2 linked regions of the Thioclava sp. GXIMD2076 genome follow. Each later gene encodes a partner of the first gene's protein in a complex. Links are inferred from orthologs where the notes say so. Each region holds a gene or a part of one and is shown on either strand. Other genes may lie near its edges. The genes, in order: uvrB and WDB91_RS08260.

The links.
Region 2: the proteins of uvrB (region 1) and WDB91_RS08260 are in contact, whole or in part, in a crystal structure (PDB 7EGT), measured with the Thermus thermophilus proteins. The link is inferred for Thioclava sp. GXIMD2076 from one-to-one orthologs. Residues at the interface, in WP_096411307.1 of Thermus thermophilus: Glu23, Leu25, Arg26, Asp27, Gly28, Glu29, Arg30, Phe31, Arg55, Glu326, Asp327, Phe328, Glu379, Ser382, Gln383, His398, Gly400, Arg401; in WP_096412145.1 of Thermus thermophilus: His654, Arg656, Phe657, Gln666, Asp668, Glu669, Lys680, Arg681, Leu682, Ser683, Lys685, Tyr686, Ala687.

Annotation. Positions count from the first base shown.
Region 1 is NZ_CP149933.1:94,104-105,007, forward strand. Bases 5,102-8,084 are described here. They hold uvrB (excinuclease ABC subunit UvrB), read right to left. Parts: upstream 7,695-8,084; coding sequence 5,508-7,694; downstream 5,102-5,507. Other genes in these bases: WDB91_RS14410 (alkaline phosphatase D family protein), read right to left, coding at 5,102-5,378; WDB91_RS14420 (aspartate aminotransferase family protein), read right to left, coding at 7,862-8,084. Outside these bases: WDB91_RS14390 (aldo/keto reductase), read left to right, coding at 1-90; WDB91_RS14400 (hypothetical protein), read left to right, coding at 1,743-2,093; WDB91_RS14405 (PepSY domain-containing protein), read left to right, coding at 2,202-3,608; more of WDB91_RS14410, read right to left, coding at 3,951-5,101; more of WDB91_RS14420, read right to left, coding at 8,085-9,229; WDB91_RS14425 (phosphotransferase), read right to left, coding at 9,251-10,321; WDB91_RS14430 (hypothetical protein), read right to left, coding at 10,340-10,904. UniProt on the Escherichia coli protein: The UvrABC repair system catalyzes the recognition and processing of DNA lesions. A damage recognition complex composed of 2 UvrA and 2 UvrB subunits scans DNA for abnormalities.
Region 2 is NZ_CP149932.1:1,650,536-1,661,501, reverse strand. What follows is about bases 1,443-4,487. They hold WDB91_RS08260 (UvrD-helicase domain-containing protein), read right to left. Parts: upstream 4,165-4,487; coding sequence 1,720-4,164; downstream 1,443-1,719. Other genes in these bases: folE2 (GTP cyclohydrolase FolE2), read right to left, coding at 4,363-4,487; rlmJ (23S rRNA (adenine(2030)-N(6))-methyltransferase RlmJ), read left to right, coding at 1,443-1,723. Outside these bases: WDB91_RS08270 (DUF1127 domain-containing protein), read left to right, coding at 231-428; more of rlmJ, read left to right, coding at 944-1,442; more of folE2, read right to left, coding at 4,488-5,454; WDB91_RS08250 (aminotransferase class I/II-fold pyridoxal phosphate-dependent enzyme), read right to left, coding at 5,532-6,710; WDB91_RS08245 (inner membrane-spanning protein YciB), read right to left, coding at 6,836-7,447; signal recognition particle-docking protein FtsY, read right to left, coding at 7,527-8,816; WDB91_RS08235 (alkane 1-monooxygenase), read left to right, coding at 9,000-10,061; WDB91_RS08230 (hypothetical protein), read left to right, coding at 10,142-10,561; xseA (exodeoxyribonuclease VII large subunit), read right to left, coding at 10,658-10,966. UniProt on the Escherichia coli protein: A helicase with DNA-dependent ATPase activity. Unwinds DNA duplexes with 3'-5' polarity. Translocates on single-stranded DNA with 3'-5' polarity. Initiates unwinding more efficiently from a nicked substrate than double-stranded DNA.

The sequences.
Region 1 (10,904 bases):
GTGGCTATGGATACGCCGATTCCGCCAGCCTTCTGGAGCGATTTGCGGTCCGCGGGGCTCATCCATCCGGACGCCCCGACACCTGCATAAGCGGCAGGGACGACAGCTGTCTCGGCGGGTTGATACGGGCCGTCCGGACAGGGCGAGCCGTCGAGGAGCCTGATCTTTTGTCACGGAATGGCGACGCCTGTTCCGTGGCGGGCTTCCCCGTAACGTGAGTTCCAGATTCATCGGGCATCACAGCGCCGATCTGGCATGCGCGGCCCCGTCTTGACCTTCGGGCTCTATGCCGTGCGGTGTATTCTGAAATACTTGCGCAGGCTTTCTCGAACGCTTGGCATTGGCCTACTGCTTTCAATCCGGCCCGTCTTGTGTTCGGACCGGCCTCGGACCTTGTATGGATGGCCCCTTGGCTAGAGCTTTGTGGCAGTCTGGTCGGTCGCGGCCAGGTATACGGCGTCAATCTGCTGCATTGTGGCTGCCCGTCTTGATGAAGTCAGCCGGCGGACGGCTCCCGATCAATGGTACGCGTTCAAAAACGTCTCGGTCCGAACTGGGGTGAGGTGGGGATACGCCATGTGTTCGAGCATGCCGCCGAACGGAGGCGTATCACCTTCCCTGTGCCATCACCTCACATTGCGCCTCACCGTCTCTGAGCCTGCCGACCTGACGCCGACGACGGTTCTCTGTTTTATGCCTGCGCGGCCGGATAGTTCTCGCCGTTTCGGATCAGCGCCCGGATCGTCCGGGCCATGCGGTTGGCCAGCGCGGATCGCGACCACCTTTACCGGTTTGCGCTCAAGCATTTTGTCCAGCCAGTCAGGTCCTGCATCAGAGGCTTTCGCTCCCGAATGCGCTCATGTCGGGCGTCGTTGCGGCAAATGCACCGGACGAGATAGGGCTTGGCCCAGGTAGCGTCGCCAACCGCCGCGCCAGCGCGTCACCGGAACGAAGCGCATGGTCGGACGCGTCACCGCTTCGCATATTGCTTCGGCATCGACCGCATCCGTCTTTCCTTTCTTCGCGTAGGGCTTCACGTAAGCCGGTGGTATGAGCCGGACCTCATGTCCTTGGGTCAGCAATTTCCCGCCCCCAGATGATGCGCCCTACCACAGGCTTCCATCCCGACGAGACACGGCTCCAAGCGCGAGAAGCAAAGCGGCAATTATGTGCGCCGCAGTTGGCGGCGACAGAGAACCTTGCCCTTCGCATCGAGGCCGCGGACCTGAAAGACATTCCTGGCCAGATCGATGCCGATCATAATAGGCCGTCCCATGGATGGCGCCTCCCGGATGGCTGTAACCAGACCCACCTTGGCACAATGCGATGCTGTTGTGGGGCCTGCCTTATCATCAATGGCGGCTCGATCCGCACCATCGCACACCATCGTGGTTGAGGAAGATTGTGCCGCTAGGGCGCGTCGATCAGCGGTGCGGGCCTTTCGGCGGTTCTTCGGAAAGAACGGCTCGAGCCGCTCCATTCGCGCGGCGCAACGCCAGTAAGGCATGTTTCATCGTTCAGGTCTTGTTGCCGCGCCCGCTTGTCGCCTCCCCCGAAGAGAAGGACATTCTAGCCGCTGCTGCCTCAGGCACTGCGGTGCGCCGTTGGCGGGGCGCCCGAAGGCGGTCTGCCACCGATCTTCAGGCTTGTGCACGAGGTCGTCACCTGTGCGTCGTCGTAGCGGCACGCATTTGAAGCGGAGTAATGCTTTTCATGTGAATAAAACCGTGGCAGAGGGGGACATGACCGTTCGTATGCCGACATTCGCCGCGCTGATCCTTGGCCTGTGCCTTGCATGGGCGAGCGTTCTTTCGGCGGCAATGATGGCGCCCACGCAAGACAGTCTCGCGCGGGAGGCCCATGCGCTTCTCCACGATCCGCTCGCGGGCGGCATCTGCGGCGAGACCCCGCATGGGGCGGGATATCACTGCCCGTTCTGCCACAGTTTGCCCGATGCTCCGCGCCCCGAATTCGTAACGGTCGAAGGCCGGTTCGTGGCGCAGGACAGGTGGCGGGCGGGTGAGGGACTGCGCGGGACCGGTTCGGCACAGAGGTCCGCCCATGGCATCAGGGCACCCCCTGGGAGCGTCTGACTGATCAGATGTCTCTCCCCCGCGCGGCCCGTGCGGGGTGCCCTTTTGCATGTCCGCAGAACAGGACTGCCCGGTCGTGGCGTCCGGCGGACTCTATGGATATTCCAGATGACCGAACTCTCTTCGCGTGCGGGTAGCTCCGCACTCTATCGCGCCGTGTGGCGCTGGCATTTCGTCGCGGGGCTCGTCGTCCTGCCCTTCGTGCTGATCCTCGCGGTGACGGGCGGGATCTATCTCTTCAAGGACGAGATCAACAACGCGGCCTATCACAAGCTGCGCTTTGTGGCACCGGCCGAAGATGCACTGTCGCCCTCGCGGATCGTGGCGGCGGCGCTCGATGCCCATCCGGGCACGCTCAAGGCCTATGCGCCTGCCCCTGCCGCCGACCGTAGCGCCGAGGTGGATATAATGGGCGCGGACGGGCTGCGCGACACGATCTATGTCAACCCCCATGACGGGGCCGTGCTGGGCACGCTCTGGGACGGGGGCGCCTCCGGCAGCCCCGTAATGTCGCTCGTGCGCAGGCTGCATTCGCTCGACTATGTCGGCTGGTTCGGGAACCGGCTGATCGAGGCGGCGGCAGGCTGGATGATCCTGCTGGTGGGGTCGGGCGTCTATCTCTGGCTGCCGCGCGGGCGCAAACATGTGGGGACCGTGCGGATCAGGGCCCGCCGTGGCCGTCCGTGGTGGCGGGATCTGCACGCGGTGACGGGGATCTATACCGGTATCTTCATTGTGTTTCTGGCACTGACCGGCCTGCCCTGGTCGGGCGTCTGGGGCGGCAAGTTCTACACGTTCGCCTATGCCCTCGGGCTGGGCATGCCTGATGGCTATTGGTCCGATCTGCCCCGCTCGAGCGTCCCTACCGGAGAGGCTGTCGAGCGCGCGCCCTGGATCATGGAGCGCCAGCCGATCCCGCAATCACCGCTGCCCGAGGCAACGGGTGCCCATGCGGGCCACCATACCGGAGTGGCGGCGCAGGGACCCAGTGGCGTGCCGATGCGCCTTGATCAGGTGGTGGCCGAGGTCGAGGCGCTCGGGCTCGTGCCGGGCTATTCGCTCTCGATGCCGGAAGGACCGACAGGTGTCTTTTCGGCCTCGGTCTATCCCGATACCATCCAGGACGAGCGGGTGATCCATCTCGACCAGTATTCGGGCGCTGTGCTCTATGATGCCGGTTTCGCGGATCTCGGGGGGCTGGGGCGTTGGGCCGAATGGGGGATCAGCGTGCATATGGGGCAGGAATGGGGGCTGGCCAACCAGATCGTGCTGGCGCTCGCCTGTCTTGCGATGATCGGGCTGTGTCTTTCGGGCGCAGTCATGTGGTGGAAACGCCGTCCGGTCGGTGGGCTCGGTGTGCCCGCTTTGCCGGATGACGGGCGCATCCCGCGCGTGCTGCTGGTGATGGCGCTTGCTGCTGGGATCTTCTTTCCGCTGGTGGGGCTGTCGATGCTGGTGCTCGTGGCGGTCGAACTCGTGGCCTATGTCGCGCGCAGACGGATCGTGCCGAGCTGACGTGAAAACCCGCGATGCGACCGATGGAGGGCTGGCCCTTCATCGGGCTCCCGGTGGTGCCTCTTCCGGCAGCGCGTCCGGGTTGGCCGGATGACGGCTCGGGCGGTCATGACAGGCCGCAACGCTTGATTTGCCTCAAGTCAGCTTATCGATAGCGCGCCATACATCGTTCGTGAGAGCGGTGTGCGTCTTTCGGTATAAGCCGAAAGCCCGAGTGATAAGCGGAGAGGCAGCAGCGGCCTTTTGGAGGGAGCGGACCGGTTGGCGCTGCCGGTCGGCGAGATATGGGCAGAGCAGCAAACCGCCTGCGGGGGGGCAAGCCTTCCGGCCCTGCCGGACGGATCAGAGCGCCAGAGGCTCGGTTGGGCCGCTCTCCTCGAATTCCCACGAGGCAGACCACGTCTTCTCCCGCCCCTCCAGCCGAAGATAGTTCCGCTGTGCGACATAGCGGCGCGCCTGTCCGGGCGGTGGCGTTATGCGGATCGGGTGGCCCTCCAGCGGGGCCTCGCCCAGCCATGCGAGCGCACCCAGCAGGTTGGCCCAGGCGCGGGGCGGGGCGCGATGGGCGATCCCCGAGGCCACCAATTGTTGCAGTGATCTCCCCGCCGCGAAATCGATGCGGCCTCTCGTGGCCAGATGGATCTCGCCTGAAAGCACCGTCAGGCGATGCCCGTCCTCGAGCACCATCGACCGCGCGAGCCGGAGCATCCGCTGCCACTCGGCGCGATGGGCGCGGCTCTGCCACTGGTCGCGCAGATCATCCTCGTATTTCTGCATGCTGGGCGTCAGAACCATCAGCGCCTCGAGGACCGAAAGCCTCGGCCCCAGAAGCGGGACGCTCGACATCAGGAACGTGTGCCCGCGCATCTTGCGGGCGGCTTCCTCCTCCATCATGGCCCAGCCGCCTTGCCCCATGATCGCGCGGCGGCTGCGCTCGGAGCGCAAATCCGGTGCGATGATGCGTAGTCCTTTGGTCTCGACGCGCCAGCCGAGATGCTGCCCGAGGGGGTCGCTAAAGCGGCGCGGCAGATCGCCGTCCGCGGCAGCCTGCTGGAAGATCAGGAAGCTCTCGCGGGCGGCCGAGAACAGTGTCTGGCCAATTGCCGAATGTGTTTTGGCCGCAGGAAGCGAGCCCCAGCCGTCGCAGATATCGTGGTCATCCCATTGCATGAGAGAGGGCACGCGGGCCGCGATCCAGGCGAATTCCGGCGCGGCATAGAGCGTGGAATAGCGTTCGAAGAACGCCTCTTTAAGATGGTCCCGCAGGCCCGCCAGCTCGGGTTCTGACGGATCTTCGGGCACCTCCTCCGGCCAGCGCTCGGTCAGGGCATGGCCATCGGTAACCTCGTCCGCGTAGACCTGATCGCCGCCATGCAGCAAAAGCACGAAGGGGCGTGCACGATGATCCTCCCGCAGACGGGCCCACATGGCATTGCGTTCGGAGCCTTCCCGCAGCAGATCGCCGATCTCTTCGCCATTGCAGGACACATAACCGATGCGGGGCGCATCCGAATACTCGCATGAGACGGGATATCGGGTGCCGTTCCACTCATAGCCGGTTCGGCTTCCCAAAGGCAGGCCGAACCGCGCCCGCCAGACCACCGCCTTGGCGAAATGCGCCAAGGGCGTCGCCTTTATGGCGGTGTCTCCGACATAGATATCGGGGACGGTAACGCCCTCGGGCGCGATGAAGAGGGCCGCGATCTTGCACGAGGTCTCGGTGATCTCGTCCAGAAAGAGAATGGGGCCAGTGATCGGAGTTATGCTCATTGTGGTTATATAAGCACTGATGCGCGCCACTCCAGAGAGGGCCCCGCGAAATCCACCGGCCTAACCGGATGCGCGGCGGATGCGGGCCGGCGGTGGCGGGCCGGCGCTAGCCGCCGTGTGGCTGCGGGCTCAGCGCTTCTTGCGACGCTGCACATTGCCGCCGCGCTGGCCGGGGCGACCGGCGGTCGAACGGCCACGGGCATTGGTGGCGGCATCGGAGGCTTCCTCCACCGCCGATTGCCGTGCCATCGGATCATCCGAGACGGCAAGCTCCACAGCCTCCAGCCGCTTGACCTCGTCGCGCAGGCGGGCAGCTTCCTCGAATTCGAGGTTCTCGGCGGCCTTGCGCATCTCGATGCGCAGACTGTCGAGATGCGCCTGCAGGTTGGCACCCGGCTTGACCTTGTCGACCTTGGCGGTAACGCGCGACATGTCGGTATCGCCCTGATAGAGCCCCGCCAGCACATCCTCGACATTCTTGCGCACGGTCTGCGGCGTGATGCCATGCGCCTCGTTATAGGCGATCTGTTTGGCACGGCGGCGCTCGGTCTCGTCCATAGCGGCCTGCATGGAGCCGGTGATCTTGTCGGCATACATGATAACGCGGCCATCGGAGTTTCGCGCGGCGCGCCCGATGGTCTGGATCAGCGAGGTGGTCGAACGCAGGAAGCCTTCCTTGTCGGCATCGAGGATCGCGACCAACCCGCATTCGGGGATATCGAGTCCCTCGCGCAGGAGGTTGATGCCGATCAGCACGTCGAACGCCCCGAGCCGCAGATCGCGCAGGATCTCGATCCGCTCGATCGTGTCGATATCGCTATGCATATAGCGCACCCGCACGCCCTGTTCATGAAGATATTCGGTCAGATCCTCGGCCATGCGTTTGGTCAGCGTGGTGACCAGCGTGCGCAACCCCTTGGCCGAAACCTTGCGGATCTCGTCAAGCACATCATCGACCTGGGTGTCGACGGGCCGGATCTCGATCACCGGATCCAGAAGGCCGGTGGGGCGGATCACCTGTTCGGCAAAGATCCCGCCGGTCTGCTCCATCTCCCATTTCGAGGGCGTGGCCGAGACGAAGATCGACTGCGGACGCATCGCGTCCCATTCCTCGAATTTGAGGGGGCGGTTATCCATGCAGGATGGCAGGCGGAACCCGTGTTCGGCCAGTGTAAACTTGCGCCGGTAGTCGCCGCGATACATGCCGCCGATCTGCGGCACAGTGACGTGGGATTCATCGGCAAACACGATGGCATTATCGGGGATGAACTCGAACAGCGTGGGCGGCGGCTCGCCCGGTGCACGGCCCGTGAGATAGCGCGAATAGTTCTCGATCCCGTTGCACACGCCTGTGGCCTCGAGCATCTCGAGGTCGAAATTGGTGCGCTGCTCCAGCCGTTGGGCCTCGAGGAGCTTGCCCTCGTCATTGAGCTGCTTGAGCCGGAGCCCCAGCTCCTTGCGGATGCCTTTGGTGGCCTGATTGAGGGTGGGCCGGGGCGTCACATAGTGGCTGTTGGCATAGATCCTGATCTGCTCGAAACTGTCGGCTTTGGCACCGGTCAGCGGATCGAATTCGGTAATCGCTTCCAGCTCCTCGCCAAAGAAGGAGAACCGCCATGCACGGTCTTCCAAGTGGGCCGGCCAGAGATCCACCGTATCCCCCTTCACGCGGAACGATCCGCGCACGAAGGCCGCGTCGAGACGCTTGTATTGCTGTGCTACCAGATCGGCCAGAAACTTGCGCTGCTCGTAAAGCTCGCCCACCTTCAGATCCTGGGTCATGGCCGAATAGGTCTCGACCGAACCGATACCGTAGATGCACGAGACCGAGGCCACGATGATCACATCGTCCCGCTCCAGAAGGGCGCGGGTGGCCGAGTGGCGCATCCGGTCGATCTGTTCGTTGATCTGGGATTCCTTCTCGATATAGGTGTCCGAGCGGGCGACATAGGCCTCGGGCTGGTAGTAATCGTAATAGGATACGAAATACTCGACGGCATTCTCTGGGAAGAAGCCCTTGAACTCGCCGTAAAGCTGGGCGGCCAGCGTCTTGTTGGGCGCAAGGATGATCGCGGGGCGCTGCGTCTCCTCGATGATCTTGGCCATGGTGAAGGTCTTGCCGGTCCCCGTTGCCCCCAGAAGCACCTGATCGCGCTCGTCGTCGCGCACGCCCTGGCTCAGCTCGGCAATTGCCGTTGGCTGGTCGCCTGCGGGCGAGAATTCCGAATGCATCACGAAACGCCGCCCGCCTTCCAGCTTGGGCTTGGTCAGCACATCGGGGCGTTCGGTGGGAAGATTGGTGTTGTTATGGGGCATGAACCTCTACCTATCGGGGCTGCGCCTTAGATGTGGCCCGAGGGGGGCGGCTTTCAAGAGGTGCTGCTTGCCGTCTGGGCGGATGTTCACGATATTTTCTCGCGCGGGTCAATGCCAAAAGGTCCGGATCGCGCGAACCGGACCTTTCTTGCGCATAGGAGCAGCCGTTACAGGGCCAGAACCTCTTCCAGCGTGTCCAGAAGCCAGTCGGCATCGGCTTGCGAGAAGACCAGTGGCGGGCGGATCTTGAGCACATTGGCCGCGGGGCCGGTGGCCGAGATCAGCACGCGGCGTTTGCGCATCTCGTTGACGATGGTCGCCGCTTTCGTCGCATCGGGGGTCTTTGCCGCGCGGTCGCTGACCATCTCCACCCCGATATAGAGGCCTGCGCCGCGCACATCCCCGATGCTGTCATGGGTCTTGGCCATAGCCGCGATCCCCTCGCGCAGCACCGCGCCGATCTTGCGCGCATTCTCTTGCAGCCCCTCGCCAATCAGCACCTCGCGGGTGGCATTGGCCGCAGCCATGGCCACGCCATTGCCGCCGAACGTATTGAAATAGCGCATATCACGGCCAAACTCGGCCACCACCTCGGGGGCCACCGCAATGGCCGCCACGGGGAAGCCGTTGCCCATCGGTTTGCCCATCGAGATGATATCGGGGTCGATCCCGTGGCGCTGGAAGCCCCAGAACGCCTCGCCCGAGCGGCCAAAGCCCGATTGCACCTCATCCGCAATGAACAGCCCGCCCGCGGCATGGACCGCCTCGATCACCGGCTTGAGCACCTCGGGGGTGGCATAGACGCCGTCGGAGGAAAACAGGCTATCGGCGACAAAGGCCGCCAGCCCGTCGCCATGGCGTTTGAGAAGATGCGCCTCGCGGGTGATCGCCTCGGCCATCATCCGGCCCAGTGTGGCGGGGTCGTGGCGGTAGCTGTCGGGGGCGGGGATGCGGCGCACCCATGTGCCCAAGGGTGCATTCTCGCCCAGCGAGGGCGAGAAGCCCGCCGTCAATTCCGAATTGCCGTGATAGGCCTCTTCGGTGACGATGATCCCCCGCCGCCCCGTATGGTGTTTGGCGATGCGCAGCGCCAGATCATTGGCCTCTGATCCCGTGCAGGCGAACATCATATGCCCTTCCGCCCCGATCCGCCCGCCGAAACTGGGCAGCATCGCCTCGGCATAGGTCAGGATGCCTTCCTGTATGTAGCGGGTATGTGTGCAAAGCGTGGACATCTGGCGATGCACCGCCTCCACCACATGCGGATGGCAATGGCCGACCGAGACCACGTTGTTATAGGCGTCGAGATATTCGCGCCCCTGACTGTCCCAGAGCCGCGTGCCCTGACCACGGCAGACCTCGACCGGCTCCTGATAGAAGAGCCGGTAGGCGGGGCCGAGCAGCCGCGAGCGCCGCTTGATCGCGTGGCGGAGCGCGGGGTCGAGATGGTCGAGACTGTTTGGATCGAAAGCGTTGACCATTTTGCCGCCCGTCTGTGCGGGCATCTGTGGGGGCTGGGGGGAGACGACATTCATGGGAAGGTCCTTGGAGTGGCTTTACAGAAGGCGAGTGGAGAGCTTGGCGGGGTCCTGACACAGATACCAGTCGAGCTGGGCCCAGCCCTGATTGGTATTGCGCAGGATATAGGTGCGGTTCTCGGGGAATTTCTTGGCCCGCCAGAGGGTCAGCAGCGCGCGGGTGACCACGCGGGCAAAGACCAGATGCGGCAGCAGCTGGCGCTCGGTGGGGCCGAGGGGCGCATGGGCGATATGGCCCTCGAAGAGCCGCGTGGCGCCGGTGAACATCTCCTCATGGCCCAGTTCTGTCTCGTCGCGCGGCAGCTGGTTGAGCATCGCGGTCGAGAGGTCAATGGCCACGGCTGTTTCCACCACATCGCCGAAATCGATGATGCCGGTCAGCGATTGCGCCCGGGTGCGGTCCACAAGGAGATTGGAGCGGCTGAAATCATTATGCAGGATCTGGCGGGGCAGGGCGTTGATCCGGTCTGCCATCGCGGTGATCTGGTCGAAGGCCATGGTGAGCGGTTTGCGCTGGCACGGGTCGTCCACATGGTCCAGGAGCCCCGCAAGCGCCGGCAGGTGGCGCACATCCCATGCGATCTGGCGGGCGGCAAAGGGGTGGCGGAAATCGGCCATGGCCAACCGCAGCCGCGCGTTGATCTCGCCGATCCGGTATTGCTCTGCGGCCACGGGGGGGAGGGTATCGAGCACATCGCCCTCGAGATAGCTCATCATCCGTGCAAGCCGTGGCCCATCGGGGCCGGGCAGTGCCACCAAGGCACGGCCATCACGCGCGGGCAGCACCTGCGGCACCGGCAGATCGGGGGCACGGGCCTTCAGATGCAGTAGCGTTTTCACCTGAAGATCCAGCTCCTGCGCACTTTCCGCAGGATTGGCGATCTTGAAGATCAGCTTGGTGCCCGAGGAGATAAGCGCGAAAGTGTCATCCTTCTCGGTATCGAGCCGCGTCAGCTGGCCCTCGATCCCCCAGATCTCCTGCGCCAGTTTGGCGGCCTTCGAAGCTTCGATCCGCGTGCAGGCGGCGGAAAGCGCGCCGAGGTCGATCTGCGGTTGCTCGGTGATGCGGGAGTCGGTGGCGGGGGGCAAACGGGCCTCCGTTCTGGGTTAGGGATGGGAGGGGTGCAAAGCGAGTGCCTCGCGCACGCTTCGGGTGGTGCGCGGGATCGCGCGGTTGAGATCCGCCAGATAAGGCCCGCGCGCATCGGGGCTTTGCGGGCGGTCGGCGTGGTCCTGCAGTGCCGCATCGACGATCTCCCGATAGGCGCGGGCGGTGCGCTGGGTGATGACGTTACGCGTGGCGCTATCGGCGTTCTGTGCCAGAGCCAGCTCGGCCCTCGCCTTGTGGATCATACCGTTGAACTGGGCGCGCAAGGCGCTGGCATGGGAGATGTAATCGGGCTCGATCAGGCGTTGCAGACGCTCGATATCCCACCATTGATCGGGATCGGTGATCTCCTCGGGTTGGGTCCAGTCATGCGGCAGGTCGCAATCAAGCCAGAGCGGAATGAAGCCCGACAGACAAGGCGAGGCAAGGCTTGCCCAGATCTCGCGCGGGGCATCAGGTTGCGCAGGCAGCGCCACGATCATCGAGGCGGCGGTCTCCGAGCCGAGATCAGCTCTTACCCCGTGCATGCAGACACAGGCCTGACCATCGCCGCCCGGAGACCAG
Region 2 (10,966 bases), on another replicon or contig:
CCGCGTGGTTCAAGCCCTACACCCGTCATGATGACAGATTTTCGCCCCCCATCCCGCCCATGCGCAATGAAATATCCGCAAGAGGGCCGAAAAAGGTCAGAATGTGTTATGCACTTTTCGCATGACGGGCTTGTGAACCCTGCCATTGTGCATGAGCAGCATTTTCTCCATGTTAGCGACAACAAGAGGCGTAATCGCCACAAAGCACGAACTCATAAAGGAAGACGCACATGGCAATCGCACATGACATCCAAACCCGCCGCGGCCTCGGTCTGATCGAAGCACTCAAAGACGCTCTCGCCCGCCGCAAAGTCTATAACGAGACGCTCGCAGAACTGCGCTCGCTCTCGGTCCGCGAGCTCGACGATCTGGGCATGAGCCGCGCCACCCTGACCCGCGTCGCAGCCGAAGCTGCCTACGGTCGCTAAGACATTCGAACGTCCATAGGCTCACTCCTCCTCCCTTGAGCCTTAGGAATGGGCGGCTCTCTCTCCTCCTCCCTGAGAGCCGCCACCACTAAAGGCCCTGTCTGCCGGTTGCCGTATCGCTTTCCTCCTCCCGAGGGATACAGAACATCCAAAGCGGACGGGGCACTTGAAACACGGGAAGCCTCTTCCCAATTAGATACGGACAGCCCACTCCTCCTCCCTAGGGCTGATCGTTAGCGGTGACCTCTCTCCTCCTCCCTGAGGGCACCGCATCCCATACCGCGTCTCACTCCTCCTCCCGAGGCGCGTGTTAGGATTGGCTCTCCTCCTCCTCCCTGAGGGCCGATCCGTTTCCAAGGGTGCCCACTCCTCCTCCCGGGTGCCCTGGTCAACATGAACGGCGATGCCCATCTCCTCCCGGGCATCGCCGTTTTTGTTTTTTCGCCCCTCCCCTTGCGCGTATCGTCCGATCGCGGCATCACCGACTCCAACCCGAAGCTCTCAGGGAGCCAGCCATGCTGTCCTATCAACACGCCTTCCATGCCGGAAATCTGGCCGATCTTCACAAACATGCGCTGCTTTCGGTGATGCTGGATTATCTGACCCGCAAGGACAAACCGCTGAGCTATCTGGAAACCCATGGCGGGCGCGGGCTCTATGACCTGTCGGATGCGCAGGCCCTGAAGACGGGCGAGGCCGCGCAGGGCATCCAGCGCCCCGAAGTGGCAGGCTGGTTCAAACCCGACCATCCTTATGCCCGCGCGATTGCCAAAACCCGCGAACTGCACGGGCCCGACGCCTATCCCGGATCGCCGATGATCGCCGCGACCCTCCTGCGCGAGATCGACAGCCTGCAGGTCTGCGAGCTGCATCCGCAGGAATATCAGGCGCTGTTTCCGGTGATGAAGCGCCATGCACGGCTGCACAACAAGGACGGGCTGGAGATGGCCGTGGCCATGACCCCGCCCACCCCGCGCCGCGGGATGATCATGATCGACCCGTCATGGGAGGTGAAGACCGACTATACCGCGATCCCCAAGCTGATCGACAAGCTGGTAACGCGCTGGAATGTCGGCATTATCGCGCTGTGGTATCCGGTGCTGGAAAACCGCGCGCAGGCCGGAATGGTGGCACGCCTTGTGGGACAATATCCGGAGGCGCTTTCGCACGAGGTCCGGTTTCCGCCCGCCCGTGAGGGGCATGGCATGATCGGGTCGGGGATGTTCATCCTCAACCCGCCCTTCGGGCTGGATGGCGAGGCCAAACGCCTCACCACCCTGTTCAAATCGCTCTAGAACGGCACATCATCCGCAGTATCGGCCGGCACAACGAAAGAGGCGATCAGCTTCTTGGTGCCGGCCTTGTCGAATTCGACAACCAGCTTGTCGGCCTCGGTGCCCATGACCTCGCCATAGCCGAATTTCTTGTGGAAGACACGGTCGCCCACATCAAACTCGTTCTCCACCGTTACGGCGCGCGGGCGCGAGGGCGTCTGGCTCTGCACGCCGCGGGTCTGCAACCGCTTCCAGCCCGGCGAATTATAGACATCGGCGCTCGCCGCGCGGGCATCGATCTGGCTACCCAGCGTCGATTGCCCGTAGCCGCTCCCGTAGCCACCCCCATTCAGACCCGGCGGCGTCATCACATCCACATGTTCGGGGGGCAATTCGTCGATGAAACGCGAGGGCATCTGTGACTGCCACTGGCCGTAGACGCGACGGTTCCCCGCAAACGAAACATAGCAGACCTCCTCGGCCCGCGTGATCCCCACATAGCCAAGGCGGCGCTCTTCCTCGAGCCCCTTCATCCCCGATTCGTCCATGCTGCGCTGGCTCGGGAAGAGCCCGTCCTCCCAGCCCGGCAGGAAGACCACCGGAAACTCCAGACCCTTCGCCCCATGCAGCGTCATCAGCGTGACCTTGGCTTCGCTGTCCTTCGATTCGTTATCCATGATCAGCGCGACATGTTCGAGGAACCCCTGCAGGTTCTCGAACTGCTCCAGCGCCTTGATCAGTTCCTTGAGGTTCTCGAGCCGCCCCGGCGCCTCGGGCGTCTTGTCGTTCTGCCACATGGCGACATAGCCCGAGTCCTCCAAGATCTCCTCGGCCAGACGCAGATGCGAATGGTCATTTGCGGGCGGTACCGCATCGTCGAGCACCTCGAAGAGCTCGTCATCATCCTCCGCAGGGCTGCGCGCAGTGGCAGGCGAGGCCGCCCGCACGACCGCGTTCCAGCGGTCGACATTGGCCACAAAGGCCCGCAGCTGCCCTGCCCCCTTGCCGCTGATCCCACCCTGCGCCAGCAACAATCGCGCCCCTTCCACGAGGCTCACGCCATTCTCGCGGGCCTCGATCTGGATCTTCTGCTGCGCCTTGTCCCCCAGCCCGCGCTTGGGCGTATTGATCACCCGCTCGAAAGCGAGATCATCCTCGGGGCTGATCGCGAGGCGGAAATAGGCCATCGCATCGCGAATCTCCATGCGCTCGTAAAACCGCGGCCCGCCGATCACGCGATAAGGCATGCCGATGGTCAGGAAACGGTCCTCGAAGGCGCGCATCTGATGCGAGGCCCGCACCAGAATCGCTTGGCTCTCCAGCCCGTAGGGCGCCATTCCCCGCGTGCCCCGCGACAGAGCCTCGACCTCCTCGCCAATCCAGCGCGCCTCTTCCTCACCATCCCAATGGCCGATGAGGCGCAGCTTCTCGCCCCCCTGTGCCTCGGTCCAGAGCGTCTTGCCCAGTCGCCCCTCATTGCCCGAGATCAGTTTCGACGCCGCTGCAAGGATATGCTCGGTCGAGCGGTAATTCTGTTCGAGCCGGATCACCTTGGCCCCCGCGAAATCGCGCTCGAACCGCAGGATATTGCCCACTTCGGCCCCGCGCCAGCCATAGATCGACTGGTCGTCATCGCCCACACAACAGATATTCTTGTGCCCCTGCGCCAGAAGCCGCAGCCAGAGATATTGCGCGACGTTGGTATCCTGATACTCGTCGACGAGGATATATTTGAACCAGCGTTGATAACGCTCGAGCACATCGGGATATTTCTGGAAGATTGTGACCATATGCAGAAGAAGGTCGCCAAAATCCACGGCATTGAGCGTGCGCAGCCGCTCCTGATACTGGGCATAAAGCTCGGAGCCACGGTGATCAAATGCCGCCGTCTCGCCACCCGTTACGCGATCAGGCGTCAGGGCCTTGTTCTTCCAGCCATCGATGAGCCCCGCAAGCATCCTCGCAGGCCAGCGCTTCTCGTCCATATTGGCGGCCAGGATCAATTGCTTGAGAAGCCGGATCTGGTCATCGGTATCGAGAATCGTGAAACTGGTCTTGAGCCCGACCAGTTCGGCATGACGGCGCAAGAGCTTGACACAAACCGAGTGGAACGTGCCGAGCCACGGCATCCCCTCGATCGAGCCACCCAAGAGCGCCCCGATCCGGTCTTTCATCTCGCGTGCGGCCTTATTGGTAAAGGTCACGGCCAGAACTTCGTTGGGCTGGGCGCGTCCCGTGGTCATCAGATGCGCGATCCGGCAGGTGAGCGCCTTGGTCTTGCCCGTGCCCGCGCCCGCCAGCATCAGGACAGGCCCGTCCATCGTTTCAACCGCTTCGCGCTGTGCAGGGTTCAACCCGTCAAGATAGGGCTCTGGGCGCATGCCCGCCCCCGTCCGTGCCATTGCACGGGCCGAGAGGCTGACCGCGCCTTCGAATGCGTCATCTTCGTCAAATCGCGCCATATTCCGGCCCCAACCGTTCTACCATTGTTCCTGTCATAGCAAAGATGCCGGTCAACAAAAAGGGGGCTCTGCCCCCGTCGCTCGTTCCGAGCGCCTCCCCCGGGATATTTCAGGGACGCTGGAAAAGCCGTTCCCTTTCCAGCGTCTCTAAATATCCCGGAGTGAATTGAGCCGCAGGCTCAAGAGAGGCAGAGCCTCTCATCCACCGTGGATAAGTGTCGAGAACAGCTTCGGATCAAGGCTCTCGGACGCAAAGACCGGACCTTCTGTAAGGACTGCAACCGCATCATGACTATGCAGGCTTTCCTGATGGCTGGCCACAACGCGGAAATCACCGATGCGCGGATCTGCCTTGAGGCCCTCTGCCAGCACCCGCACCGCATCTTCCACGAAAATCGGATGGGCGGCGTTAAGCTCGGCGAAAGCCTGTTCGTCCTCGCGCTTGACCATTACCTGCGTTTCGGTGGGAATCTGGGCACGGGCAATATCAATCAGGTCCTCGAACCATAGCCGGTCTCCCGGGAGGGTTTCCACGGAGATCCGAGCGACCGAGCGTTGAGAATGCGGCGTGGCCAGCTGGCCGCGTTGCGAGCGGGCATGTTCGGACAGTTCCAGCGAGCAGGGGCAGGTCGAGCTATAGACGTAATCGAGATGCAGGATCTTGCGGCGCTGTCCGCTATGCTCGATAAGTTCCAAAGCAATATCGTAATATTGCCAGCCCGAGAGCCCAGAACGCAGACTGTCGCGGCGCATCGGATAGGAAAACGCCATGGCCAGCCGCGCATCGAAGCTCTCGAGATCGGCTTTGTAGTCATCGAGCACGCCCGCCATCACATCGAGCGAGAAATCGGTTTCGGCATGGGCATAGAAAGAGCGCATGATACGGCTCATATTGATGCCCTTTTTCTCGGCCTCGAGGCTCACCGTGCCGGTGACCGAGGTCTCGAGTTCGCGCTCGCCGCCGTCACGGCGGCGGTAGCGGATAGGCAGGCGGAAGTTGGAAATTCCGACATGGCCGATCCGAGCCCTGGCCCCCACGATCAGCGAGGACGGGCCATTCTGCAGATCGGGCATCGTGGATTTGTAATCCTCGTCGACCGTGAAATCCTCGGGATAGCTCCGCGACAGATCGGGATAGTTCGACACTTCCCGCCCCGGCAGCAGACGTGCAATGGCCGGATCGAGTGCCGCCACCTCTTCGGGGGTCACGGAGCCTGCCCAGTCCCGTAGCTCGTTCAGGGCTGCGCGGGCGCGCTCAAGTCTGGCATCGATGCGGCGATCAACGTTCATCGGGGTGATCCTTTCCGTAGACCGCACAGATAGGGCGGCATGAACCTTCATGCCACCCTCCTAGCGACAAATGCTTATCAAACTGCGTCAAGTGCCCCGACGATATCCTTCACGAGATCGTTTCCATCCTCGATCCCGATCGAGATCCGCACCATGCCGGGGGTGATCTTGATCTCGGCGCGTTCTTCCTCGGTCAGATTCTTGTGCGTGGTGGTCGCCGGATGCGTCGCAATGGATTTCGCATCGCCCAGATTATTGGAGATCTTGACCACTTCCAGCGCGTTGAGGAACCGGAACGCGGCCTCCTTGCCGCCTTTCAGATCCAGCGCCACCATCGTGCCGCCCGATCCCATCTGCGCCATCGCCAGATCATGCTGCGGGTGGCTCGGCAGGCCCGGATAGATCGCGCGGATCAGGGCCGGATGGCCCTCGGTTGCCGCCGCGATCTTGGCTGCGCTCTCGGCCTGGGCGCGCACACGCAGATCCAGCGTCTGCATACCCGAAAGATGCAGCCATGCGTGATAGGGGCTCATCGCGGCGCCGGTATGTTTGGCATAGGTCTCGAGCGGGCCACGGATGAACTCGCGGTCGCCACAGACCACGCCGCCAAGCGCACGCCCGCCACCATCGATATGTTTGGTTGTGGAATAGACGATGTAATCAGCCCCCAGCTCGACCGCTTTCGAGAAGACGGGCGAGGCGAAGACGTTATCGACGACCAGCTTCGCACCATGGGCATGGGCGATATCCGCCACGCCCTTCACATCGATCACTTCCAGACCGGGGTTCGAGACCGACTCGAAGAAACAGATCTTGGTGTTGGGCTGCATCGCGGCCTCCCATTGGGCCAGCTGAACACCATCCACCAGCGTCACCTCCACCCCGAACCCCTGTAGGAGTTTGAGAACATAGAGGCACGACCCGAACATCTGGCGGGCGGCCACGATATGATCGCCCGATTTCACCTGACAGGAGAGCGCCGCATTCACTGCCGCCATACCGGAGGCACAGGCAAAGGCGTCCTCGGTGCCCTCGATCGCCGCGATGCGGTCCTCGAACATGCGGGTGGTCGGGTTGCCGTAGCGGGCATAGATGAACTCGTCGGGGCCCGAATGCAGGAAGCGTTCCTCGGCCACTTCCGCCGACGGATAGACAAAGCCTTGGGTCAGGAACAGAGCCTCGGCCATCTCGCCATACTGGCTGCGACGAATACCCTCGTGAACCAGTTTCGTGCGGGTGTTCCAATCCTTGGTCATCTTGTCCTCATCCTTGACGAAAAGCCGCCCTACGGCCCGATTGGCCGATGCGATACGCCTATCGCCTCACTCGGTCAAGGATTGGCTGGGATGCAGCCGGTGCAGGCGGACAAAGCAGGCGGGGCTCAGCCCTCGTCTGTCTCGTCTTCCTCGAGCGCATAGCGTTTGAGAAGCCCGCCCTGCGCCATCAGGAAGGCGAACATCAGGATCATCAGCCCGAAGGTCTTGAAATTGACCCATAGCTCCTCGGATTGCGTGCGCCAGATCACCTCGTTGAGCACGGCAAGGCCAAGGAAGAACAGCGCCAGCCGCTTGGTCAGGATTGTCCAGCCCTCGGGCTTCATCGGCAGATTGTCCGACAGCACCAGCTGCAGCCACGGCTTGCCAAGCATCAGCCCCAGCCCCAGAATACCCGCAAACAGCAGATAGATCAGCGTCACCTTCATCTTGAAGAAGCGCGGATCATTGAGCCAGACCGACAGCCCGCCAAACACGATCACCAGCACCAGCGTGGCAATCTGCATCGGGGCCAGGCGGCCCGTGAGTTTCCACAGGATCAGCGTGCAAACCGTCAGGAGCGGGATGAACAGCGCGGTCGCCAGAATGAAGCCGTGATATTCGGTGCCATGGAACATCACCGTGGCATCCTTGAACTTCATATAGACCACGAAGAATACGAGCACGGGGCCCCATTCCAAAACGGCTTTCACCACGGGGCTGATCTTGCGTTCCGACATTGTCCGTCCTGTCTCGTCTGAGGGGGCGTGTAAGGGTATGGCGCGAATGGCGCGGGGGCGCCACTCACACTCGTGTCAGTTACTTGGGCTCGATGCCCACCAGCGCCTGCGCGAAGTCCTGCGGGTCGAAGGGGGCCAGATCATCGATCTGCTCGCCCACGCCGATTGCATGGATCGGCAGGCCGAACCGGTCGGCCAGCGCGACCAGCACACCACCTTTGGCCGTGCCGTCGAGCTTGGTCATCACCAGCCCCGACACATCGGCCAGCTTGCGGAAGGTTTCCACCTGATTGAGCGCGTTCTGCCCCGTCGTCGCATCCAGCACCAGAAGCGTGTTATGCGGCGCCGAGGGGTCCTTCTTGCGGATCACGCGGACGATCTTGGCCAGCTCCTCCATCAGATCGGCGCGGTTTTGCAAACGCCCCGCCGTATCGATCATTAGAAGATCGGCACCCTCGGCCTCGGCGCGAGTCATCGCGTCAAAGGCAAGGCTTGCGGGATCCGAGCCCTCGGGCGCGGTCAGAACCGGCACATCGGCGCGCTCGCCCCAGACCTTCAGCTGCTCGACGGCTGCGGCACGGAACGTATCGCCCGCCGCGATCACCACCGATTTGCCTGCCGCCTTGAACTGGCTCGCGAGCTTACCGATGGTCGTGGTCTTGCCCGAGCCGTTCACGCCCACCACCAGCACCACCTGCGGGCGCTTGGGGAAGATCGGCATGGGCTTGGCCACGGGCTCCATGATGCGGGAGACCTCCTCGGCCAGCAGTTCCTTGATCTGGTTGACCGACAGCTTGCGCCCCATCCGCCCCTCGGCGAGATTTGCAGTCACCCGCAACGAGGTCTCGACGCCCATATCGGAGGCGATCAACAGCTCCTCGAGGCTCTCGAGGAACTCGTCATCGAGCACCCGGCGCGGGCTGTCGTCGCGAGCCCCGCCCAGAAGACGTCCGAAGAAGCCCGATTTACCCGCCTGTTGCGGGGCAGCTTGCGCCGGATCGACGGCTGCAGGCATCTGGTCGGCCAGAGGTGCGGCGGCGGATTTCGGCGTCTCGTCGGGCAGTTCCTGCGGCGCGGGAGCCGGCGCCTCTGGGGGCTGTGGGGGCAGCTCGTCAGGGACCTGCCCGAGCGGGATCTCGGAAGGCGGGAGCCCGGCGGGAGGTTTCCCGGCGGGAGGCGTGGCAACAGGGGTAGCGGAGGGGCTTTCGGAAGACGGCATCCCGGAAGCCGAGGGACCGGCCACCGCCTCGTCGATCCCGTCTTCCGGTCCCGGCAGCGCGGGCTTTTCGGCCACCAGATCCTCGATCCCTTCCTCCAGACGGGAGGAAGAACGCGTCAGACGGGATTTCAGCTTTTTGAAAAACGACATGGCTCGCCCCTATTGGCCCATACTGGCCCCTGTTAGATTACGTTCCACCTAATCAATCCCGCCCACCGATGGAAGGGCTTGGGCAGGCCAAACCGCCCCCGCCGCCCTAAAACACCGCGATTTCCGTCGATTTTGCCGCTCGGGCGGCGTATGAAGATGCCACCCTGACGAGAGATGCCGCTGATGCGCCAGACCCTGCCCTTCGTTTTCGCCACGCTTGTGCCCATGGGGCTGGTGATCGTGGCGGCCTGTTTGGGCGGCTGGTGGTGCCTGCTGGCGCTCCTAGCAACCTCGACCTTTCTCCAGCTCCTCGATCTCGCGCATCCCGCACCCCGCTCCGATGCGCCCGAGGGCACGGAATTCCCCGCAGGCAACGGGCTTCTCGTGGTGATTTCCCTCGGGTATCTGGCGGCGTTCGGGCTCGCCATCGACGCGTTGCTAACCGGCTGGGGAATGCGCGCATTTCCACAGGCACTTGCCAAACTCGCGCTATTTACCGCCTGCGGTTTCACGCTGGGCCAGCTCTGTGTGCCCGCCGCCCACGAGCTGATCCACCGCCCCCGCAAAGGGCTCGTGCGGCTCGGGCAGATGATCTACATCACCCTCCTCTTCGGCCACCACGCCTCAGCCCACAGGCTCGTGCACCATATCCATGTCGCCACCCCGCTCGACCCCAATTCCGCCCCGCGCGGCTTGGGCTTCTGGCGGTTCCTGCCGCGCGCATGGATTGGCTCCTGGCAAGCGGGCTGGCAGACCGAGAACCGCCTGCGCCAGCGCCGCGCCCTCCCCCTCTGGCGCACGCCCTATACCGCCCATCTGGTGGGGGCAGCCCTGTCGCTCGGCCTTGTGGGGATGCTGTTCGGCCCGTGGGGGATCGCGATCTATCTGGCGCTCTGTGCCCATGCCCAGATCCAGCTTCTTCTGGCCGATTACGTCCAGCATTACGGGCTGCGCCGTGTCAAGAGAGAGGGACGCTACGAGCCCGTAGGCCCGCACCATAGCTGGGATGCCTGCCCGCCGGCCTCGGCCTTCTGGATGCTCAATGCGCCACGCCACAGCGACCATCATGCCCATCCCTCCCGCCCCTATGCAGGACTTCGCATGGGAACGCTCACCGCCCAGCGCCCGATCCTGCCCCGCTCGCTGCCCAGCATGGCGGTAATCGCCCTCTTCCCACCGCTCTGGCGCAAGATCATGGACCCGCGCCTCGATGCGCTGGACAGTCGGCGGCGGGCACAGGGATAGCTTCCTCACGGCTCTGTGGGTTTCCCTTGCGCCATTGCTTTGCAAAGATAGCCCTGATTGCCCAAGCCGGAGCCAGACCAATGCGCCCCCATGCCACGCTCACCCTCGCCCTGATGGTGGCCCTCACCGGCCATATGACCCTCGCGCAGGATGCCGAGACACCACTTGATGCCGCAGGGTTCGAAGCGCGCACCACCGGCAAGACGATCACCTATTCCGCAGGTGGTCTGCCTTACGGGATCGAACAATATCTGCCAGGCCGTAAAGTGCTCTGGGCGTTCACACAAAGCGAATGCAAGACGGGCACATGGGCGCAGGAAGGCGACGAGATCTGCTTCGATTACCAGGACGAGAATGGCAAGCAATGCTGGCATTTCTTCGACACGAAGGACGGGCTGAAAGCCCAGTTCATGGGCGATGGCGGCGCGTCGGAGCCGCTGATCTCGCTACAGGAAAGTGAGACGCCACTCAATTGCCCGGGCCCCGATATCGGCGTGTGAGCCCCTCCGGCACGGGCGCCCCGATGCGGAACGCATCGCGCGGACCGGAGGGGTTCGATGCCCCGACGGGACGCGCCCCCCCCGAGAGGGGTCGCCCTAGAACAGGCTGCCCTGCTCGGGCGGATCGTCTTTCTTCACGCTTTTCTTCGGGGCCTTCCTCTCTGCGGGCTTCTCGATGGGCGTGGGTGCATCAACACCCTCCACAGCCACCGGCAGAACCCCGTCGGCAAACTCGATCTGCAACATTGCCTGATCCGCCGCCGCGGCCGCCGTTGTCACAACGCGCTCGCCCGCCCGCACAACGGCATAGCCGCGCTTGAGCGTCTCGGTATAGCCCAGCGTCTGGCGCATCCGGTCGAGCCGCTCAAGCCGCTCGCCCAGCTGCTGGGTCCGGCGCAGCTGGGC